3 regions of the Arthrobacter sp. TWP1-1 genome follow, and region 3 is predicted to be linked to each of the others. Evidence: riboswitches for the same ligand, from Rfam matches in the RefSeq annotation. Region 3 holds a riboswitch; each other region holds the start of a gene.

Region 1 (7,380 bases), on a different contig from region 3:
CCGAAGATCGTCAACGGTTCACGCCGCGCCCGCATCGCCAAGGGTTCTGGTGTCCACGTTTCCGAGGTCAACGGCCTGCTGGAGCGTTTTGGCCAGGCCCAGAAGATGATGAAGAAGATGGCACAGGGTGGCGGCATTCCGGGCATGCCCGGCATGGCCGGCCCCGGCGGCTTCAACAGCGCCCGCAAGGGAAAGCAGAGCCCCAAGAAGAAGGCCAAGTCAGGTAACCCGGCGAAGGCTGCTGCCGAGCTGAAGGCCGCGCAAGAGAAGGCCAACGCGCCCAAGGGCTTGCCCACGGGAGCAGCTTTTGGTGCCGGCGCAGGTGCCGAGGACTTCGATCCCAGCAGCCTGAACCTGCCCAAGGGTTTTGAGAAGTTCCTGGGCAAGTAGTTTTGCTTCAAGGCCCCGTCCGTGTTGTCGAAAGTTGTTGAATTACGACGCCGGACGGGGCCTTTCGCTTTTTGTGGCCTTCGGCTCTGCGGCGAAATCGGGCAATTTGTCAGGGCCATCCGGTAACCTGCACCAATGAGTAAAACCCGGATTGTGTTTGTGCACGGCATGGACGGCTATGGTGTTGCAGCCTGGCCGGCCCAACATCTCTTAGCCGGGAACTACGATTGCCTCTTTCTCAAGCGGACCGGTTTTGACGCCGTCGAACCTCCCGTGGCCACGGATTTTGAGGCCGATGCCCGTATTGTCATTGACGCCCTGGGTGAGGGTGGGCACATTGTTGCCCACGCACAAGGCGCCATAGCGGCCGTGATGGCGGCCGTGGAACGTCCCGAGTTGGTGAAGTCACTGATTTTGGTGGAGCCGGCGCTGCTGTCTCTCACGGCCGAACTCCCGGCCACCGCCGCGTACCGCGAGTACGTTGAGCCACTGTTTGCCCGCAGCGCGGAACTGTCGGATATGGCCTTCTCTGCGGAATTCCGACGAGTGACAGCTTCCATGGCTGGGCCCGGCCGGGCCGGATACAGCCCCGGTGCCGCAGGTGTGGTGCGGCCGGTCCCGGCCGAGTCTTCGGCCAGGATCGCAGCACGCATCCACCTGCAGGCGCCTCAGTGGGAAGCCCCGTTGCATATTGTTCCCGGAGTTCCGACGCTGGTGCTGACCGGTGGCTGGGAGCCCCTCTATGAGGAGATCGCGGAGTATCTCACCACAACAGGGGCCGTCCACCGGGTGGCCCCCGGTGGCCACCGCCCGCATGACAACCCCCAGGGCGCGGAGATGATCTCCGCGTTTGTTGCCGCCCAGGAAGACGCCCTGCACGCCTGACACCGCTAGCGCCTGACGCCTGACGCTGGCAGCCCCCAACGCTGCCAGCGCCTGACGCAGCGCGTCTATCGCAGCGCATTTAGCTCCGGGGGACCACCAATTCAGGCAGGTACACCTTGGCTCCGGCGGCCAGGAATTCTGCACTCTTGCTCGCCATGCCGCCAACTATGTTCTCTTGTTGCGCGGCCGTTCCATAGGTATCCCTGATGTCTTGGCTGATCTTCATGGAGCAAAACTTCGGACCGCACATGGAACAAAAATGCGCGGTCTTTGCAGGTTCTGCAGGGAGCGTCTCGTCGTGGAAGGCCTCGGCCGTGGCAGGATCCAATGACAACGAGAACTGATCGCGCCAGCGGAATTCAAAGCGGGCCTTAGACAATGCGTCGTCGCGGTCCCGGGCGCCGGGATGCCCCTTGGCCATATCGGCCGCGTGGGCAGCGATCTTGTAGGTGATGACACCGGTCTTGACGTCATCCTTGTTAGGCAATCCCAGGTGTTCCTTGGGCGTCACATAACACAGCATTGCCGTACCGTACCGGGCAATTTCGGTCGCGCCGATCGCGGACGTGATGTGGTCATAACCCGGCGCAATGTCAGTGACGAGCGGCCCCAATGTATAAAACGGCGCGCCATCGCAGAGCTCTTGCTGCCGCTCAACGTTCTCGCGGACAAGGTGGAACGGGACGTGGCCCGGCCCCTCCACCATGACCTGGACGTCGTAGCGCCAAGCCCGCTTCGTCAGTTCGGCCAGGGTATCCAGCTCGGCAAATTGGGCAGCGTCATTGGCGTCGGCCGTTGAGCCGGGACGCAAGCCATCGCCCAGGGAGAACGCGACGTCGTAGCGGGCAAAAATTTCGCACAGCTCATCAAAGTGCGTGTAGAGGAAATTCTCTTGATGGTGGGCAAGGCACCATCCGGCCATGATGGATCCACCGCGGGAGACAATGCCGGTCACCCGGTTGGCCGTGAGCGGGACATAGCGGAGCAGCACTCCGGCGTGGATGGTCATGTAGTCCACGCCCTGCTCACACTGTTCGATCACGGTGTCGCGGAAAATTTCCCATGTGAGGTTGTGGGCTTCACCATTGACCTTTTCCAACGCCTGATAAATGGGCACGGTGCCAATGGGAACCGGCGAATTGCGGATGATCCATTCACGCGTCGTGTGAATGTCATCGCCGGTTGAAAGGTCCATGACGGTGTCAGCACCCCACAGTGTGGCCCACTGCAGCTTGTCCACCTCTTCGGCAATGGAGCTCGTGACGGCCGAATTACCGATGTTCGCATTGATCTTCACCAGGAACGCCTTGCCAATGATCATGGGTTCGGATTCGGGGTGGTTGATGTTGCTGGGAATGATGGCCCGGCCGGCCGCCAGCTCGCTGCGAACGAGCTCCACGGAGCAATTTTCGCGCAGCGCCACGAACCTCATTTCGGCAGTGACGACGCCGGCCCTTGCGTAGTGCATTTGGGTCACCGTGCGCCCTGCCAGGGATCGCAAGGGAGTGCGTTGCGTGCCTTGCCATTCCGCGGATGCTGCGCCGCGCCGCTGGGCCGAGCGGCCGTCGTCGAGCAGTTCACGCCCGCGCCCTTGGTAATTTTCGGTGTCCTCCCGATCCTTGATCCAGGGATCCCGCAAGGGCGGCAGCCCGCGGACCGGGTCGCTGCCCGGCCCCGCGGTGCGGTACACCTGAATGGGTGGATTTGGGCGCCCCGGTGCCGAGTCGTCCAGTGAAATGGATGTTACCGGAACGCTTAGCCCGTGCTGTTCGTCCTTGAGGTAAGAAAGCGTGTGGGCAGGGCTTTGTTCGGTGAAACTCATGGGTGAAACTCACTTCCTTCGCCGGCATTACCCGGACAGGTTCAACGGTCCAGGGCAGCTTCAGCCCATGTCTCAGCCCCTGCTTCGGGGCTCCCGTGTGGTCAGAGTCGAAGCTACACGATCAACGGGGGCCGCTGTCAAGCCGTAGGATCGGTGCATGCTTGAAATCCGTCCTGCCGCACTGAGTGAGTTCGCGCTGTTGCCCTCCATCGAGGCCGAGGCCGACGCTGCCTTTGAAACGCTGGATCCGCCCATGAACATTTCTGAGTTTCCGCCGCCGGCACTACCGGCCGAGTACGCGGCGGCGTTTCACATTATGGTTGCTGGGCGGCCACCGGCGGGCTTTATCCGGTTGGAAATCGTGGACGGTCAGGCGCATGTGGAGCAGTTGGCTGTCAGCCCGGAGTATGCGCGGCAGGGGATCGGCCGGTCCCTGGTCAGCGCGGCCAAGGCATGGGCCCTCGAGGCGGGTTTTCATTCCATGACCTTGTGCACCTTTACCGATGTTCCCTTCAATGCACCCTTTTATGTCAGTTGTGGATTTAGTGAGCTTCCACACGGGGAGTGGACTCCTGGGCTGGCCAAGCGGCGGGAACAGGAGACCGCCCTGGATATCGTGGGCAGGCGCATCGTCATGAAAATAAAACTAACCGCTCCGGAATAACTTGAAGCTTCAAGTAGTTTGCTACTATATGAGTACAACAAACCTTGGAGACATCATGACTGCACAGAACGACCTTCTTTCCGCCGACCTTACGATGGGCACCGTGATGCTCAAGGTTGGTGACATGACGATGATGAGCAACTATTACCAGAAGGCGCTCGGGCTCGATATCGTTGCCGAAGCCGATGGTGGCCAGTACCTGGGCCGCGGCAGCACTCCGCTGGTGCATCTGCAGCCCGCCGGTGGCCTGCACATTCCCGGACGCGGCGAAGCCGGACTGTTCCACACTGCGCTGCTTTTCAACGACCAAGCGTCCCTTGCCGCCACCGTGGCAACCGCAGCCCAGTACAGCCCGCAGGCCTTTGCCGGCAGCGCCGACCACCTCGTATCCGAGGCTTTTTACTTCACCGATCCTGAGGGCAACGGCATTGAGCTGTACTGGGATCGTCCCCGCGATGCCTGGAGCTGGAAGAACGGTGAAGTTGAAATGGCCTCCCTGGCCCTGTCGCCCCAGCACTACCTTCAGCAACACCTCACCGAGGAATCCGTTGTGGGCCAGCGGCAGTCAGCTGCCGATATCGGGCACGTCCACCTGCAGGTTGGCGACATCAAGACGGCTGAGCAGTTCTACGTCAATACCCTCGGCTTCGAGAAGACCTCCGGCTTCCACGGCCAGGCCTTGTTCGTTTCCGCTGGCGGCTACCACCACCACATGGCCATGAACGTCTGGAACAGCAGCGGCGCCGGTCCCCGTAAGGACACCCTCGGCCTGGGTGAGGTGCTCATCCAGCTGCCGGGCAAGGACGACGTCGGATCCCTCCATGAGCGTTTGACTCACCACAACATTGCCGTCGCCAACACCGGCGCCGAGATCACGTTCAATGATCCGTGGAACAACCGAATTCGCGTTAGTGTTGATTCTGTACAGTCCGCCAAGTAGTCGGCGGGCGCTCCGGCGCTGGATGGGGCCGGACCACCAACACGAAAGGCTTGTGCGTGGCCAATTACTCTGAGTTCTTCATCGCCGACCACCATCAGGCAGTAGCCCGAGCCAAGGCACGGGAGTCCGGAAAGTCGCCATCGATCGATGTACCCGTACTGCCGACCCCAGGCCTGAGCGATTTTGAGATTGAAGTGCTTGGCGAATTTGCCGTCAAGAGGGTTCACGCAACAGGTGTCGCGGCAGAACTCAGTCTCGTTGACATTGAACTGGACACCCTGTTCGCCGTGCCGGATGCCCTCCTTGAGGTTTTCGCCGAGCTCAACGCACCCGAGGATCCCGAAGACATCGTGGAGTTGGCTGCCGAATGGGCCGCCGCCGAGGAGATGGAGTCAACGCCCGAGGTCACCGAGCCGCTGCTGCGCGCCCTCACCGCAATGGCTGCTGCAGCCCTCTCGGCCGCAGAAGGCAACGCCAAGATGGGCCTGTTCTTCTACTCGGCCTCATAGGCCCCACGCCCTCCCACTGCTCGCAAGCTCGCAGCGGGGCCCTCGGGCGTGTGGGCCCAAGCGCCGTCCTGAAAAATGACACCGATCCCGCTTCCTGATGCCGAAATCCCGGTGTCCGAAAGGGGGATCGGTGTCATTTTGCTGTCACTCTTACGAGGAGTGCCGAGCGTTCGGAGCCAGCATGAGCAACAACACGCCACACGTGGTCAGCAACACGTCGCGCGGATCGGGTATTTTCTGGCATAATGAACAGGTACTCGATCCACATGGCCCCTCTCTCCGTGTGATGATCCTGTCCTTAGGATTCTGAAGAACGGCCCGCCCCACGGGAGCGTGACATGGAATTCGCCCCTTTTTCGAAACAGGAGTAACCACAAAAGTGGCTGTAAAGATTCGCCTTAAGCGCTTTGGTAAAATGCGCGCCCCGTACTACCGCATCGTTGTTATGGACTCACACTCAAAGCGTGACGGCCGTGCCATCGAAGAGATCGGTAAGTACCACCCGACCGAAAACCCGTCCTTCATCGAGGTCAACACCGACCGCGCTCAGTACTGGCTCTCCGTCGGCGCTCAGCCGTCTGAGCCTGTTGCCAAGATCCTGAAGATCACCGGTGACTGGCAGAAGTTCAAGGGAATCAAGGGCGCCGAAGGCACCTTGAAGACCAAGGCTCCGAAGGTAGCATTCGTTGCTCCCGAGGCCAAGAACGTTGTAATCAAGGAAGCCATCACCAAGAAGGCCAAGAAGGCTGACTCGGAAGACGCTGCAGAGAGCACCGAGGCCGAGTAGTTTGTTGGCTGAAGCGCTGGAGCACCTAGTTCGCGGGATTGTTGACTCTCCCGAGGACGTACAGGTGAGCGTCAAGAACAACCGCCGCGGGGAATCCCTCGAAGTGCGAGTTCATCAAGACGATCTGGGCCGGGTTATTGGCCGTCAGGGTCGCACCGCCCGTGCCTTGCGCACAGTGGTTGCAGCCTTGGCCAATGGCGAGCCGGTACGTGTTGACGTTGTCGACACCGACCGCCGCCGCTAACCTGCGTCAAAGAACCTGGCTTCCCCAACAGGGACGCCAGGGAAGTTTTCAGCAGTAAAGCCAAATGTTTGGCCCCGGCACCATAATGGTGACGGGGCCAAACTTTTTCCCCAAATTTTCAAGTAATACATCATTCCAGCAGTACTTAGGAGTACTCATGCAGGTTCAGGTTGCCCGAATTGGCAAGCCCCACGGCATCAAGGGTGAAGTGACCGTTCTGGTCCTCACCGACGCCCCCGATTCCCGGTTCGCAGTCGGTTCCGAGTTCGTGGTGGAGCCGGCGTCGCTTGGCACCTTGACCGTGAAGAGCTCCCGCTGGAACAAGGACATCCTCTTGTTGGGCTTCGAGGGCACCACTACCCGCAACGACGCGGAGCTGCTCCGTGGCGCCACCATGTTCTTTGAGTCAGAAGATGACGAGGACGACGACGCCTGGTATGAACACGAATTGCTCGGCCTTGAGGTTCGCGTCGGCGCGGAGAAGGTCGGCAAGGTGACGGGCTTGCGCACCTTGGCCGTGCAGGACCTGCTCATCGTTGAAGACAATGAGGGTGATGAAGTTTTGGTTCCCTTCGTGGATGAGATCGTTCCCGAGGTGAACATCGAGGGAGGCTACGTCTTGCTGACACCTCCTGCTGGCCTGTTCACCGTCAACAAGGAAATCTCTGCCAGCGATGAGTCCGGCGAAGCTGCAGATCTGAATGGCTCGGAAGGATCGCCCGAGTAATGCGTTTTGATGTAGTCAGCATCTTCCCCGAATACCTCGCGCCGCTGGATCTGAGCCTGATTGGCAAGGCCCGCACCGAGGGTTTGCTAGAGCTGAAGGTCCATGACCTGCGCAGTTACACGCAGGATCGCCACCGCACTGTCGATGACACTCCGTATGGTGGCGGCGCCGGTATGGTCATGAAGCCGGAGCCCTGGGCCCAGGCCCTGACCGACATCGCCGCAGCATCTCCCGCGTCCGACGGCGTGAAGCCCACCTTGATCGTCCCCTCGCCTGCCGGTGAGGTCTTCAATCAAGCGCTGGCCTACGAATTGGCCGAGACCGAACACCTCGTGTTCGCCTGTGGGCGCTACGAAGGCATTGACGAGCGGGTCCTTGAATGGGCTGCCGACGACTACATCGTTCGCCCCGT
Region 2 (7,380 bases), on a different contig from region 3:
GCGGCCGTCGGGAGAATCGACCTTGTTCAAGGCAATCAGGCGGGGGCGGGCATTCAGGGGCACCACTTCGCCATCGGTTCCTGCGAAGCTCATGTCGACGTCGTACTTGTCCAGTTCGCGCTCGATGATAGCTAGGTCGCTAATGGGATCGCGATCAGCCTCTAGGGCTGCACAGTCAAGGACGTGCACAATCGCTGCGCAACGCTCGACGTGGCGCAGGAAGTTGTGGCCAAGGCCCTTACCTTCGCTGGCACCCTCGATGAGTCCGGGGACATCAGCCATGGTGAAGCGGATATCGCCAGCCTGGACTACGCCAAGGTTGGGGATCAAGGTGGTGAAGGGGTAGTCGGCAATCTTGGGCCGGGCCGCGGACATGGCAGCGATGATGCTGGACTTGCCGGCGGACGGGAAGCCAACCAAAGCGATGTCGGCGATGGACTTCAGCTCGAGGACGATGTCCTGGTCTTCTCCGGCGATGCCCAACAGGGCGAAGCCCGGAGCCTTGCGCTTCAGTGAGGAAAGGGCGTTGTTGCCGAGTCCACCCTGGCCACCGGCTGCAGCAACATATTCCGAACCGATGCCAACGAGGTCGGCGAGGACGTTGCCGTCCTTGTCCTTAATGACCGTGCCGTCGGGAACTTCAAGGATCAGGGATTCCCCGTCCTTGCCGTCGCGCCAGTCGCCCATGCCGGGCTGGCCGTTGCCGCCGCGGCGGTGAGGTGCGTGGTGGAAGTCAAGCAAGGTGGTGGTCTGGTCGCTGACTTTGAACGTGACGCTACCGCCGTCGCCGCCCTTACCGCCGTCGGGCCCGCCCAAGGGCTTGAATTTCTCACTGTGAACGGAAACGCAGCCGTGGCCGCCAGTCCCGCCGGATACGTGCAAAACAACCCGGTCAACAAAGCTGGCCACTGAAATCTCCTTGAATAGAACTTGCTACTGCGTACTAATTCTAGTCCGCTACTTAGCGAGCGCCCCGTTTCCGGTCGGCGCTGCTGATGTTGAAAAATGCTGCTGTTGAAATACTTGTGTTAAAAGCCAGTGGAGCGAGCCATGCGGCTCGCTCCACTGGAAAAGCTTCGGTATTAGACCGTAGCTGCAACGATGTTCACAACGCGACGTCCACGACGCGTGCCGAACTCGACTGCGCCTGCGTCCAATGCGAACAGCGTGTCGTCCTTGCCACGGCCGACGCTAACGCCGGGGTGGAAGTGTGTGCCGCGCTGGCGAACGATGATTTCGCCAGCCTTGACAACCTGACCGCCGAAGCGCTTTACGCCCAAGTACTGAGCGTTGGAGTCACGACCGTTGCGAGTGGAACTCGCACCCTTTTTATGTGCCATTTGAAAATGCCTGCCTTTTTACTAAAAGTATCTAAGTGGATCGAACGTCAATGCTTATTAAGCGATTGAGGTGATCTTGACCTTGGACAGTTCCTGACGGTGACCCTGGCGCTTCTTGTAGCCGGTCTTGTTCTTGAACTTCTGGATGACGATCTTCGGTCCACGAAGATCCTCCAACTTCTCAGCCGTAACCTTCACATTAGCCAGGTCCTTCGCGGCTGTGGTGAGCTTGTCACCATCAACCAAGAGCAAAGCGGGCAGCTCAAGCGTGCTGCCAACTCCACCGGGGACGCGGTTCATGGTCACGTGGTCTCCTACGGAAACCTTTTCTTGACGGCCGCCTGCGCGGACAATCGCGTACACCACTGGGGAACTCACTTCTCTCGACGTTTATTACAAAGTTTTTATGCCGGCGCGGATCATATTTGATCCCTGCCAACCGCATGCACCCGCTGTTCAAGAATGAACAAAAACAGGATGCACACTATGTGCCTCAACGCCGTGGACCTCAATGGAGTTCTACCATGAGTGGTTGCCCTAGGTGTTGGCGTAAGCACCGAAGAACAAGAATACGCTAATTCTGGCTTCGGGGGCAAATGAGACTAGTTTCGACTCCCAACACTGCGTCCAAGCAAACATGTTTACTTCGGAAACCCGTGAGGATCGTAGAAACCGTACTCAGCAACTTTAGCGCGCTTGTTGCCGATTTATGACATTTAGGGCCCGGACGCGCCGAATTTGTGCCTCAGAGCTGGGTGTGGTTAATCACTTGACGTCACTGAGGCTGCTTTGACTGCCTCGACGTGGAGGTGTGGTGCCGCAAAGAAGTCAACCTCGTACTGGGCGGAATGGGCAAATGCCTCCCGCATCCGTTGGCGTTCACTGGCCGAACCTCGCCGTGCTGCCGCATCGGTGATGCTAATGGCCTTTTCCGTAGCTTTGGCAAAATCTTCATCCGCATACGTTGCCAGCCAGCTCCCGTAAGGGTGTTCGCCCTCAAAGGCGAGGTAGTCGGCGTGAAGTACGCGCCCAACCTCGGCGTACAGCCAGTAACAGGGCAGAACGGCTGCGACCACTTCGCCGTAGCTGCCGCCGAAGGCAACGGCCTGGAGGTGGTCCACATAGTGTTTTGTCACGGGACCCTGGGGAGAGTCCAGCGGGTATTTGCTGAGCCAGTCGCGGTGCAGGCTCAGCTCCACATCGATGCAGTTCTGCGCCCCTCCTGCCCAAAACTTCTGCTCGGTTTCTGTCGGTGCCAGTGCACTCGCCCGGGCAAGGACCCTGGAGTAGGTGGCCAAGTACTGGGCATCCTGCGCCAGATAGTAGGCGAAGTGGTTACGGCCGAGCGTGCCGGCGGCCAACTCCTTGATAAAGTCCAGCTCGAAGATGGCTGTTCGCTGGGGCGCACAGTCCGCCCACAGTTCCCTGCTAAAGGTTTCGCCGGCAGGAGCGGCACTCCCCCATAAGGCGAATAGGTGATTGATGGGGCCGGCGCCGGAACCGACCTCCAATTCTCCGGCCGATGCCAAGGCGCCGCCGAGCCACTCCTTGGCCCTCCGCACGCTTTCGACCCAATCGCCTGTCTGCGCTTGGAGCGTGGCTACTGCCGCGGAAAGCGAGCAGCCCGTGCCGTGAGTATTGGCGGTTTCTATCCGGGCGCCGTCGAACTCGCGCACCGAGCCGTCGGGCCACACGAGCGCATCGGGGCATTGAGTTCCAGGCAAATGCCCGCCCTTGACCAGAACCATGACGTGATGTTCGGCGGCAAGCGCGCGCCCCTGCTCCACCGCCTCGTGCCAGCTGCTGGCTTCGGCACGGTTCAGCAGGACGGCAAGTTCCGGGAGATTGGGAGTCACCAGATGGGTGAACGTCAGCAGTTCCAGAAACGCCTCGCGTGTTCCCGCCGTCACGAGCGGGTCACCGCTAGTGGCCACCATCACCGGATCCAGTACGACGACGGCGGGACGGGTCCGTGCAAGCCAGTCCCCCACCGCGTTCATCACCGCCGCGTTGCCTAGCATGCCGATCTTCACTGCATCCAAGGCGATATCCGCTGCCACCGCATCGAGTTGCGAGGTGAGGAATGAAGCTGGCGGAATGTGGACGCCCTGCACCCCTTGAGTATTTTGGGCCGTCAATGCTGTGATGGCGGCCATGGCGTAACCACCATGAGCGGAAATGGACTTGATATCAGCCTGGATGCCTGCACCGCCAGAGGGGTCTGAGCCGGCAATGCTCAGGATCCTGGGATGCTTCACGGCAGTTGCCACGTTGACCGAAGGCTCGTGCGCAGTGTCGTGGGCAGGCTCGTGGGCAGCAGGCACTACGGTACTGGTTGTCATGGGACATCCCTTCGCCGGTGCTAACCGGGCAGGTTCAACGGGTATTGTCTCAGCCGGCCCTTGTGGCCTGGCACCCCGTGTCGCATTCCACCCTAGTGCGCACGCGCCTGCTTTAAACAAGCAACCCGCACAAGATGACCCAATAATGCGCCTTTCGGTGCATTGGGACATCGTGTGCGGGTTGCTTGTTCAGGCCAACTAGTTAGTCAAACTAGCCAAGCTAGTCAAACGCAGAAGCGCAGGCTAGAGCTCGGAAGCGGGTACTCCCACGCCAAGGATGATCGGCTCGGAGGCCTTCTTGGCAACCGGCACAACGGGCTTGTCGGCAACAACGCTGCTATGAATCGTGGAGCCCTGCCCGGCAGAAGCCTGAGCTGACGTTTCCACAGCCATGTCGGCTCCGCCCTGTGCGCTACGGGCGCTGCGGTTGCGGCGTCCCCGGCGTGAGCGTGAACGGTTGTTGCCGCCCTCGGCATTCTCACCCTGTGAGGATTCGCGCTGTGAGGATTCGCCCTGTGAAGATACGCGCTGTGAAGATTCACCCTGGCCCGGTGCCACCAGCTGATCCAGCGCCTGGGTCAGATCCGCCAGTGCGGCGGCCTGATCTGCATTGTTGGTGCCGGAGAAATCGCTGCTTTCACTTCGGTGTCCACGGGGCAGCTCAATGGCTTCCCCACCCAAGGTGAGAGTCGCGGCGTCGGCCTCTTCAATGACGGGAGCATGGTTGGGCTCGGCGGCGACGCGCTCCTGGTGCGAAGCGGCGGCCGCAGCGGCAATATTGGCCAGTGCAGCACGTGCCTCGTGAGCCTTCTGCGCCTTGGCAGCGTCAGCAACCTCATCGGCGACAGGAGCCGGTGCGGGCTCAAGCTGCGGTTCGATCTCAGGCTGCTGGCCGCGGTTGCGGTTGCGCTTGCGTTCGCTGCGAGTGGACCGGTTGGCCGTGCGCTCGTTCTCGCGGTTGTCCTGCTTCGGCGCCGCCGGGGCATGGATCTGGGCTACTTCCACAGCGGGGCTGTGGGTGCGGCGGTGCTCCACGGGGATCTCGTGGGTGACCATGCCGCGGCCGGCGCAGGAGGGGCACAGCTCGCCGAAGACTTCCAGCAGACCGGTACCCATGCGCTTACGCGTCATCTGCACCAGACCCAGCGAGGTCACCTCGGCAACCTGGTGCTTGGTCCGGTCACGGCCCAAGCATTCGACGAGACGGCGCAACACCAGATCGCGGTTGGATTCAAGGACCATGTCGATGAAGTCAATGACGATGATGCCGCCGATGTCGCGCAGGCGCAGCTGGCGAACAACTTCCTCGGCAGCTTCAAGGTTGTTCTTCGTGACGGTCTCTTCAAGGTTGCCACCGGATCCGGTGAACTTACCCGTGTTGACGTCAACAACTGTCATGGCTTCGGTGCGGTCAATGACCAGCGAACCACCCGACGGCAGGAAGACCTTGCGCTCAAGGGCCTTGTTGATCTGCTCGTCGATGCGGTGCACGGCGAAGATGTCATCGGGCTTCGTCCACTTTTCCAAGCGGTCAAGCAGATCCGGGGCAACATAGGTTACGTAGGCCTCGATGGTGTCCCAGGCGTCTTCACCGGAAACAACGAGCTTGGAGAAGTCCTCGTTGAAGACGTCGCGGACAACCTTGATGGTCAGGTCAGGCTCGCCGTACAGCATTTCGGGGGCAAGCGTCTTGTGCGAGGAAGCCCGCTCGTTGATGCCTTCCCACTGGGCGCGCAGCCGGTTGATGTCATTCGTGAGCTCTTCTTCGCTGGCACCTTCGGCCGCCGTGCGCACAATGACGCCCGCATTTTCGGGCAGGTGGTCCTTCAGGACGCGCTTGAGGCGGTTACGTTCGACGTCGGGCAGCTTGCGTGAGATGCCTGTCATGGAACCACCCGGGACAAACACCAGGTAGCGGCCGGGCAGGGAGATCTGGCTCGTCAGGCGGGCACCCTTGTGACCCACGGGGTCCTTGGAGACCTGCACGAGAACCGAATCGCCTGACTTGAGCGCGTTCTCAATGCGGCGCGGCTGGCCCTTGAGATCAGCGGCGTCCCAGTCAACTTCACCGGCGTACAGCACGGCGTTGCGGCCGCGTCCAATGTCTACGAAGGCGGCTTCCATGCTGGGCAGAACGTTTTGGACCTTGCCAAGGTAGACGTTGCCGATCAATGAATCCTGCTGCGTCTTGGAAACGAAGTGCTCGGCAAGAATGCCGTCTTCGAGGACACCAATCTGGATCCGGTCATCGCTCTGGCGGACAACCATGACACGGTCAACAGACTCACGGCGGGCCAGGAACTCGGCCTCGGTGATGACCGTGCGGCGGCGGCCCGAATCGCGTGAGTCACGGCGACGCTGCTTCTTAGCTTCCAAACGGGTGGAGCCGCGCAGGCTCGTGACACGGTCCGAAGTGCTGGCGGTGGTCTCTACGGGGGTGCGGGGTGCCCGGACGCGCGTGACGGTGTTGGGCGGATCCTCGTCGGTGCCGCCCGTCAGTTCTAGGTCCTGCTCGCCGCGACGGCGGCGACGGCGGCGACGGGAGGTCACGCCGTCGTCCAATCCCTCATCATCGTCAGCATCTTCGTCGCCGGACTCGATGGCGTCAGCAGGCTCGGTTTCGTTGCCTCGTCGGCGGTTACGGTTACGGGCGCGGCCACGACGATCGCCGTCGTTACCATCCTTGGCCGTTTCGTTGTCCTCGGAGGTCCCGCTGGCGACTACGACCGGAACAGTCTGGCTGAGGTCCGGTGCTAGGAACAGCGTTGACATCCCGGCAGCTGGGGAGACGAACAAGGATTCGCCACCCTGGGCAGCAGTGGTTGCTGCCTCCTCGACGACGGGCTCAACAACGGCCTCGGGTGCGGTTTCTTCCGAAACCTGGGCAATAGGCGCAGACTGTGCTGCGGACTTGCGGCGGCTGCGCGTTGTGCGAGTCCTGGTCGGAGCGGACTCGGTATCCGCCGACGCTGCCGGGACGGATGCGGCGGGCGCAGCATCGATCGGCGCAGCTTCGGCCGGCGCAGCGGCTTCCGCTACGGCAATAACCGCAGCAGGTGCGGAGGCGGCGGACTGCGCGGGAGCGGCGGCACGCCTGGAGGCACGGCGAGCCGGCGCCTTCTTGACGGGTGCTTCATCAGCGACCGTGGCGCTTGCAGCTTCCACAGTGGAAGGTGCCACAGTGGAAGGTGCGACGGCGGGAGCTTCCGCAACATTCGCGGCGGCCGGTGTTGCTTCGCCCGGGCTGGTGACGGGGGCCTTGGCCCGGCGGGTACGCTTCGCCGGTGCCTTGGACACTGCAGCGGCTGCCTGGGGTGCCGCTTGGGTGGCATCGTTGGAGGGCGCTGCTGTTGGGGCATCCTGACCCGAAAGGCTCAGTTCTCCCTGCACGCCTTGCTCGGCAGTTGCCGCAGCAGGCGCGGTGACGGGCGCGGTGGCACGGCGACGAGTTGCGCGCTTGGCCGGGGCGGCCTCAGCCTTCACCTCAGACTCCACCACCTCAGACTTCACTGCCGGCTTTTCTGCAGCTGCGGCGGACTCTGTGATGCCGTCCAAGAGTGAGGGCTCAGCAGCGTTGGTGGCTGCGGTCTCGGCAGGTGCGGCTTTCTTGGCGCGGGTGCGGCGCGCGGGCGCCTTCTTGACAGGGGCGGCAGCTTCGGCAGCGGGCGCTTCTACGGTTGCCACTTCTACAACAGGAG
Region 3 (7,380 bases):
GTTGACGGTGATTGGCTTCATTGGATCTGTCACAGTTGCCCGCTTCGTGGCGCACAAGAAGGAGGACGGATGAACACTTTTCTCAATGTCCTGACGGCCATCGCCTTGCTGTTGGGGGCCTTGATGAGTCTTGCGGCGGCGATTGGATTGCTGCGCTTTCCAGACCTGATGAGTCGCATGCACGCGGCCACCAAGCCCCAGGTTTTGGGGCTGCTGTTGATGCTAACCGCCATTGGCCTGCAAATGCGCTCGTGGAGTTTGCTGCCGATCTTGCTGGTTGCGTGGCTTTTCCAGCTGCTCACCGTGCCCGTGTCGGCCCATATGGTGGGCCGTGCCGGCTACCGCACCAAGCACCGGCGCCCGGAACTGCTCAGTGTGGACGAGCTCGATCAGGTGGTAGCCGCCGTTATCGAGGACGACGCGCGGAAGTAGTTCAGCGCGCAACCCAGGACGGCGCAACCCTTGCCAGCACGCAAAAGGCCCCGTCCGGCGTCGTACGACGCACCGGACGGGGCCTCACCTGCTTAGACTTCTTCGGGGTGCTTGTTGAAGCGGGCGATTGCCTTTTGGGTGGTGCGCCCAGCAACGGTCTGGATAATGGCCGCCACCACGGAGGAGACCAGCGCAAATATTAGCGCCGAGCGGAGGCTGTTCTCCAGATCCGCTCCGTCCTTGGGCGGCTTATTGCCGGTACTTTTCTCCCAGACCGTGTCTACGAGCTTGCTGGCAACAAACCCGGCACCCAGGCTCACTCCGGTTCCGAGCAATTTGAAAACAATATTCATGAAGGACTCCTTACGTGTTCGGTGCGGTCCGCAATCGGCGGAAACCCTATGGCCAGCCTAACGCGTTCAAGCGGCGCGGCAAACGAGGCTTGCTGCAGACTGCGGCCGCTCATGACGCAGGACATTAGTTCCCGGGTCAGGGCTGGATGTAAACTGGAGCCGCAATTCAAACACGACAGGGGAGCGTCATCCTTATTCCTAAGGATCCGGCGCTGAGAGTGCGGTTCGCCGCAGACCCTCGAACCTGCTCCGGCTAGTACCGGCGAAGGGAGTCGAGTTCTCTTCGGTTGCGCGGAAATACCGCCGCAGCCGCCCCTCCTGAAAAGGAGGAAACATGAGCAAGTCATTCGCGGGCGAAAACGCCGCGCAACAAAAGAGCACGCAAGAAGTCCGTAAGTCCACGTGGCGCGTGGTCGACATCGTTGTGGTCTCGGTTCTCGGCGTTGCCGTGGGCGTCATTTTCTGGCTCTGGTCAGCCGGGTACGGGATTATCAGCGCCATCACGGTCGCCTTTCCGCCGTTGGGCGCCCTGTACGGTGGCGGCTGGCTGATTGCCGGCGTCCTCGGCGCCTTGGTCATCCGCAAGCCCGGAGCCGCCCTCTACTGCGAGATGATCGCGGCCATCGTTGAAAGTCTGCTGGGAACACACTTTGGCTTCACCGTGCTGCTGTCCGGCCTAGTGCAGGGTCTCGGTGCCGAGTTGGCATTTGCCGCTTTCCGCTACCGCAAGTTCACGCTCCCCGTGGCACTGCTGGCCGGCGCCCTTGCCGGATTGGCTATGGGCCTCAATGACAGCATTGTCTACAACGCACCGTGGGCCTTTGAATGGAAGGCCGTCTACGTTGTCCTCGCCATGATTTCCGGTGCCGTCATTGCCGGCCTGCTCTCCTGGCTTGCTGTGCGCGGACTGGCCCGCACGGGCGCACTGGCGAGCTTGCCATCGCGCGGCGCCGCCACCGAACGCGCGGTGTAGCCATGGGTTCGGCGCAACATCACGCCACGGCGCACCTTGGTGCGCCGGCGCGGATCAGCGCCAAGGGCTGGGGATGGCAGCATTCGGGCCGCACCGGCCGTGCCGTCCACGATCTTGATCTGGAGATTGCGCCGGGGGAGCGGGTCCTGCTGTTGGGCCCTTCCGGGGCCGGCAAGTCCACGCTGCTCCATGCCCTTGCGGGCGTGCTGGGCGATGACGAGGACGCCAACGAATCCGGTGAACTGCTCATCGACGGCCGTCCGGTAGCGGAATCCCGAGGTCGGGCCGGCCTGATGCAGCAGGATCCGGATGCGCAAGTTGTACTCTCGCGCATCGGCGACGACGTGGCCTTCGGCGCGGAGAACCTGTCCGTGCCGCGCGATGAAATCTGGCGCCGGGTCAGCGCAGCGCTCGAGTCCGTTGGGCTGAACCTTCCTCTGGATCATCCAAGTTCGGCCCTGTCCGGCGGGCAAAAGCAGCGCCTTGGGCTGGCAGGAATGCTGGCCATGCGTCCCGGGCTGCTGTTGCTGGACGAGCCCACGGCCAATCTTGATCCCGCGGGCGTCATTGAGGTGCGCGATGCTGTGCGCCGCAGCCTGGATGAAACCGGAGCAACCTTGGTGGTGGTGGAGCACCGGGTCTCCGTGTGGCTCGATGTCGTCGACAGGATCGTCGTTCTTGCCCCTGCCCGGATGGGTGAGCCCGGCGGAATTCTCTTCGACGGTCCGCCCGCAACCGTCATGGCGCAGAGCCGTGAGCTGTTGGCGGCGGCTGGGATCTGGGTGCCGGGGTACATCCCCGCTGTCCGGCCAAGGAGTTCTCCCGCCTTGGATGCGTACGACGCCGGCAATCACCTATTGCTGGAGGCGTCGGCTCTTGCTGTCTCCCGCACCAAGGGACGGCGGCGTCACCCTGTGGTTCCGGCCGCCGTCGTACCTTCTGTCCAGGTGCGGGCAGGCGAGGCGTTGAGCGTGACCGGGCCGAACGGGTCCGGCAAGTCAACGCTGGCGCTGACCCTTGCCGGATTGTTGGCGCCGGCGGCAGGCGAATTGGTGGCTCTACCGGGGCTTGCCCGTGGGGCGGGACCTCAGCCGCTGAAGTGGCGCGGCCTGGAGTTGATCAGCCGGATCGGTACGGTTTTTCAGGAACCCGAACATCAATTTGTTGCCAACAGTGTCCGTGCAGAGCTGCTGTTTGCGCCGAAGCTTTTGGGTCATGGCGGCGACGCCGTGGATGATTTGCTGGTCCGTTTGCGGCTTGACCATCTGGCCGATGCGAACCCGTTCACGCTCTCCGGAGGGGAGAAACGGCGGCTATCCGTGGCAACAGTCTTGGCCGCCAGCCCGCAGCTGCTGATCCTGGACGAGCCAACCTTTGGCCAGGATGCCAACACCTGGGCAGAACTGGCCTCGCTCCTAACGGAACTCTTGGATGCCGGAACGGCCGTTGTCTCCGTGACGCACGACGCTGCCTTTAGCGCTGTGCTGGGCGGGAATCGCTTGGTTCTCGGTGAGAAGGAAACTGACGCAGAAATTCGAAAAATCGGTGTCCCTGTGAAGGCGGTGCGGCGATGAGTGTAGACATTGTTGCCACGCCTCGATCAACGGCCTGGCTGGCGGGGGCCAACCCGCTCGCCAAGCTGGGTGCTGGGATGGCCGTAACCCTCGTGTTGTTGATCAGCGTGGATTGGGTTTCGGCAACTGTGGCACTGGTGCTTGAATGCGCTTTGCTGCCGTTGGCCGGCTTGGGTGCACGCATGTTGTTGATGCGGGGCTGGCCGATCTTAATTGCGGCCGTGGTGGGAGGCTATGGGACGGCGCTGTTGGCCCCAAAAACCGGCGAACTATTGCTTGCCCTGGGGCCGGTAACGTTCACCACGGGATCATTGGAAGCCGGTGTTGCCATCGCCCTGCGTGGGCTGGCCATTGCCTTGCCCGGGATCATTGTGCTGGCCTCGACGGACCCCACTGATTTGGCTGACGCGTTGGCTCAAAAGCTGCGCCTGCCGCACCGTTTTGTCCTTGGGGCGCTCGCCGCGATGCGGCTGGTTGGCCTGCTCGTTGCCGAGTGGCAAACGCTCGGCATGGCCCGCCGCGCGCGCGGGGTGGGTGGCGAGCCCGGCCTATTCCGAGGCGTCAAGGCTCAGCTGGGCCAGGCCATGGCGTTGCTCGTACAAGCCGTCCGGCGCGCCACGCGGCTCGCCGTCACCATGGAGGCCAAGGGTTTCGGTGCGGGACCACGCACCTGGGCGCGGGAATCCACCTTTTCTCGCCAGGACCTCTGGGTCGGTGCCGGGGGAGTGGTGATTGCGGCGGTGTCGGTGATGGCCGCCGTCGTACTTGGTACGTGGAATCCGACGTTTGGCTAACCTTCTCTCAGGAGGTCATCGGCAAGGGGCGGGCCGCAGCTGGTTCCGTACGTAGGTGAATTGTGATGCGCCTCATGCTTGACATGCGTCAGGCGCGTCTGCCATGCTTCCTAACACGAGTTAGGTAGTTGCAAGGAGGCAACATGAGTGACGTATCAAGACGCCTGATGCTGGGTCTGCTCGGCGCTGGCACTGTCGGCGCCGTGGGGGCCAGCTGGCCCCGGCTCACAGGAGCGGACATCCCTGGTCGGGGAACGGATTCACTCAATGTCGCCATCTTGGGCAATGCCCAGGACGCCGCAAGCCGGGTCAATTTGGTGAAAGCCTTCTCCGCGGCCCACCCCAATATTAAGGTCAGGATTCAAGCCATTCAGGGCGCCGACTGGGGGGACTTCTTTGCAAAGATCCTCACTATGGTCGCCGCCGGGACATCGCCGGATGTGGTCTTGGTGGCCACGGAGGGGGCGCAGCTGTTCGCGGAACGCCTGGCCGAGCCGTTGGATGCCTTTATCAAGCGCGACAAATCCGAGGTGCAGGACTACTTCGACGACGTACACCCGTCCCTGGTCGAGGCGTTCATGTATCAAGGCAGCCTGTTCCAGCTGCCACTGGATTTCAATAGCGCCAACATGTACATGAACACCGGAGCGTTCCAGAAGGCCGGACTCGCCAGGCCTTCTGACAACTGGACTCATGATGACTTCTACAACGCCTTGACGGCCATGAAGAAGACCGGCGGCAAACAATTTGTCCCTTACTACTGGACCAACAGGCTCTTCGGCGGCGTGGTGCCGTGGCTCTACGTCAACGACACCAGCTTCCTGAAGGAAACCCGCAGCACGGGCGGCAACTGGTTCTGGGATTCCTTCTACGCCAACGACCCCACACGCAACATGCGTTCCGGAGGCTACCAGTGGCTTGAGCCCAATGCCGAAGATCCCCGTGTTGCGGAGAGTTTTGAATTTCTGCGCACGCTCGTCTCCGAGGGTCTTGGCACCAGTCCCGCCCAAGGTGGCGGCAATGAGCTCGTGGCCCAGTTCGCTTCCGGTCTGATTGGCACCACCCCCGCGGGTGGCTATTGGGTTCAGGGCTTGCACGAGGCGGGTATGGGCGAGAACGATTTTGATGTTCAGTTCTTCCCGAAGTGGCGGACCCAGCGGCACCAATTTGGTGCGGCAGGCTACGCCATCATGAAGACCTCCACCCGTAAGGACGAGGCCTGGGAGTGGATCAAGTTCTGTGCCACCAAGGAGGCCATGGAGCTGGCCATCCCCACGCCGAACACAACGCCCACCCGCCGGTCCATGGTGAATGAGGCACTCTACTCGGGCAAGGGACCGGCCCACTGGCAAGTCTTCTACGACACCTTGGACAAGTTCCCCAGCTCCGGTCCCATCCCCGCCCCGCCGCAGCAGGCCGCCGTCGAGAGTGCCCTGATCAAGAACGTCCTTGGTGCCGTTACGGGCTCCGCGGCTAATGTCAGGCCGGCCCTGTCCACGCTGCAGCGGGACCTCGAACTGGCTCTGAGGAGGGTCTAATGTCAACAACGCTCAAGCAGTCCCGCGCAGAAGCCCGGGTGTTGGCGGCAAAGAACGCCAGCAAGGCCAAGGATAAGGGCGGCAGGCGCCTAGCCGCGATTTTCCTGGCGCCGACCATTATCGGCATTGCTATTTTCACCCTGGTCCCCATCGTCGCATCGCTGACCTTGGCATTCTTCCGCTGGGACATCATCAGCGCCCCGGAATTTGTGGGGGTGGATAACTTCGTCGCCATTGGTGCGGACCCCACAGTCAGGACAGCGTTCCTGAACACCATGGGATTTGTTGTGGTTGCAGTTTCTCTGCAGCTGACGGTCTCCATCGGCCTGGCCGTTCTGGTTCAGTCCAAGATGCCCGGCTGGCTGCGTACCTTCTTCCGCTCATCGTTCTTCTTTCCGTTGGTCCTTTCGGCCTCCAGCGTGTCCATCATTATGAGCTACCTGTTCAACCAAAACTTTGGCCTGGTCAACCAGGTCATTGGCTTGGTGGGGATCCCGGCCGTGCCCTGGCTGACGTCGCAGGGTGGCGCTATGGTGGTCATCATTCTGGTCTACGTCTGGCAGAACTTCGGGTTCACCTTCCTGCTCATCATCGGTGGCCTGAGCTCCATCCCGGTTGAGATGTATGAGGCATCCTCCATTGACGGAGCCACCGGGTGGAAGCAGTTCAAGAACATCACCCTCCCTCTGCTCAGCCCCACTTTGCTGGTGGCAAGCGTCATGGCGATCATCTCCGCCCTGCAGATCTTTGACCAGCCCTACGTTATTACTCGCGGCGGTCCCGGAGATTCCACCCGCACGGCCGTGATGGTCATTTATGAAACAGCCTTCAAGCAGCTCGACTTTGGCCGCGCATTCGCCATCGGCATCGTGCTGACACTGCTGATCATGCTCGTCACCGCCATTCAATTCCGCCTCTCACGACGCTTCGTGCACTACAACTAGGAGCAGCGCCATGACTATTCACTCCGTGAAAGAAAGCGCCACAGTAGGTGGACGCGGAAGCTCCTCGACACCTCGTCGACGAACCCGCATCACGGGCCGCACCGCCGGCCGTGCCGCAATCCTTGTTGTTGCAACATTCCTGACCCTTGGCCCCGTGGTGTGGACGGTCATGACCTCCATGCGCTCACCCACTGAATCCTTGGGCAGCGGCGGCTCCATCTTCTCCGGCGGCCTGGACTTTAGTTCCTACGCTGACGTGTTCAAGCAGGTCAACATGTGGCTGCTGATCTGGAACTCTGCCCTTGTCACTGGCATCGTCGCCGCGGGCCAGATGTTCACCGCTGCGCTCGCCGGCTACGTGTTTGCCCGCATCGACTTCAGGGGCCGCGGCGTGCTGTTCAGCGTTGTGCTGGCCACCATGATGGTTCCCGCGCAGGTCACCATCGTCCCGGTGTTCATGCTGATTCGCGGTATGGGGCTCTCCGATACCCTGCTGGCCTTGATCCTGCCGGCCATCCCGACGGCGTTTGGTACCTTCCTGATGCGCCAATTCTTCATCGGCTTGCCGGGTGAGCTAGCAGAAGCCGCCGCGATCGACGGCGCATCGCCCCTCCGAACGTTCCGCTCCGTATACCTGCCGTTGGCATGGCCGGGGCTGGCCATTGTGGGCATCCTGGCCTTCAATTTCCACTGGAATGAATTCTTCCGGCCCCTGATCATGACCATCAGTGAGGAAAACTTCACCATGCCACTGGGCCTGGTGTCGCTGCAG

What was found. A riboswitch is a leader RNA that binds a small molecule or an ion and turns the genes downstream of it on or off. The one in region 3 is predicted to bind thiamine pyrophosphate.
Region 1: linked by a shared signal. The riboswitch ahead of thiC (phosphomethylpyrimidine synthase ThiC) and the one ahead of ACP7B9_RS10375 (ECF transporter S component) in region 3 are both predicted to bind thiamine pyrophosphate.
Region 2: linked by a shared signal. The riboswitch ahead of thiD (bifunctional hydroxymethylpyrimidine kinase/phosphomethylpyrimidine kinase) and the one ahead of ACP7B9_RS10375 (ECF transporter S component) in region 3 are both predicted to bind thiamine pyrophosphate.

The regions. Positions count from the first base shown of each region.
Region 1 is NZ_JAFCXC010000003.1:164,135-171,514, reverse strand. Features, by position in the region: gene ffh (signal recognition particle protein) at 1-390, shown strand, start outside; gene ACP7B9_RS07245 (alpha/beta fold hydrolase) at 526-1,275, shown strand; gene thiC (phosphomethylpyrimidine synthase ThiC) at 1,355-3,097, opposite strand; TPP riboswitch at 3,094-3,204, opposite strand; gene ACP7B9_RS07235 (GNAT family N-acetyltransferase) at 3,255-3,761, shown strand; gene ACP7B9_RS07230 (VOC family protein) at 3,817-4,701, shown strand; gene ACP7B9_RS07225 (hypothetical protein) at 4,758-5,210, shown strand; gene rpsP (30S ribosomal protein S16) at 5,590-5,997, shown strand; gene ACP7B9_RS07215 (RNA-binding protein) at 5,999-6,241, shown strand; gene rimM (ribosome maturation factor RimM) at 6,399-6,968, shown strand; gene trmD (tRNA (guanosine(37)-N1)-methyltransferase TrmD) at 6,968-7,380, shown strand, end outside.
Region 2 is NZ_JAFCXC010000002.1:657,748-665,127, forward strand. Features, by position in the region: gene obgE (GTPase ObgE) at 1-909, opposite strand, end outside; gene rpmA (50S ribosomal protein L27) at 1,083-1,340, opposite strand; gene rplU (50S ribosomal protein L21) at 1,398-1,706, opposite strand; gene thiD (bifunctional hydroxymethylpyrimidine kinase/phosphomethylpyrimidine kinase) at 2,102-3,682, opposite strand; TPP riboswitch at 3,672-3,770, opposite strand; gene ACP7B9_RS06350 (Rne/Rng family ribonuclease) at 3,926-7,380, opposite strand, start outside.
Region 3 is NZ_JAFCXC010000004.1:354,956-362,335, reverse strand. Features, by position in the region: gene ACP7B9_RS10390 (monovalent cation/H+ antiporter complex subunit F) at 1-73, shown strand, start outside; gene mnhG (monovalent cation/H(+) antiporter subunit G) at 70-432, shown strand; gene ACP7B9_RS10380 (DUF4235 domain-containing protein) at 525-785, opposite strand; TPP riboswitch at 953-1,073, shown strand; gene ACP7B9_RS10375 (ECF transporter S component) at 1,120-1,758, shown strand; gene ACP7B9_RS10370 (ABC transporter ATP-binding protein) at 1,761-3,332, shown strand; gene ACP7B9_RS10365 (energy-coupling factor transporter transmembrane component T family protein) at 3,329-4,126, shown strand; gene ACP7B9_RS10360 (extracellular solute-binding protein) at 4,270-5,664, shown strand; gene ACP7B9_RS10355 (carbohydrate ABC transporter permease) at 5,664-6,608, shown strand; gene ACP7B9_RS10350 (carbohydrate ABC transporter permease) at 6,619-7,380, shown strand, end outside.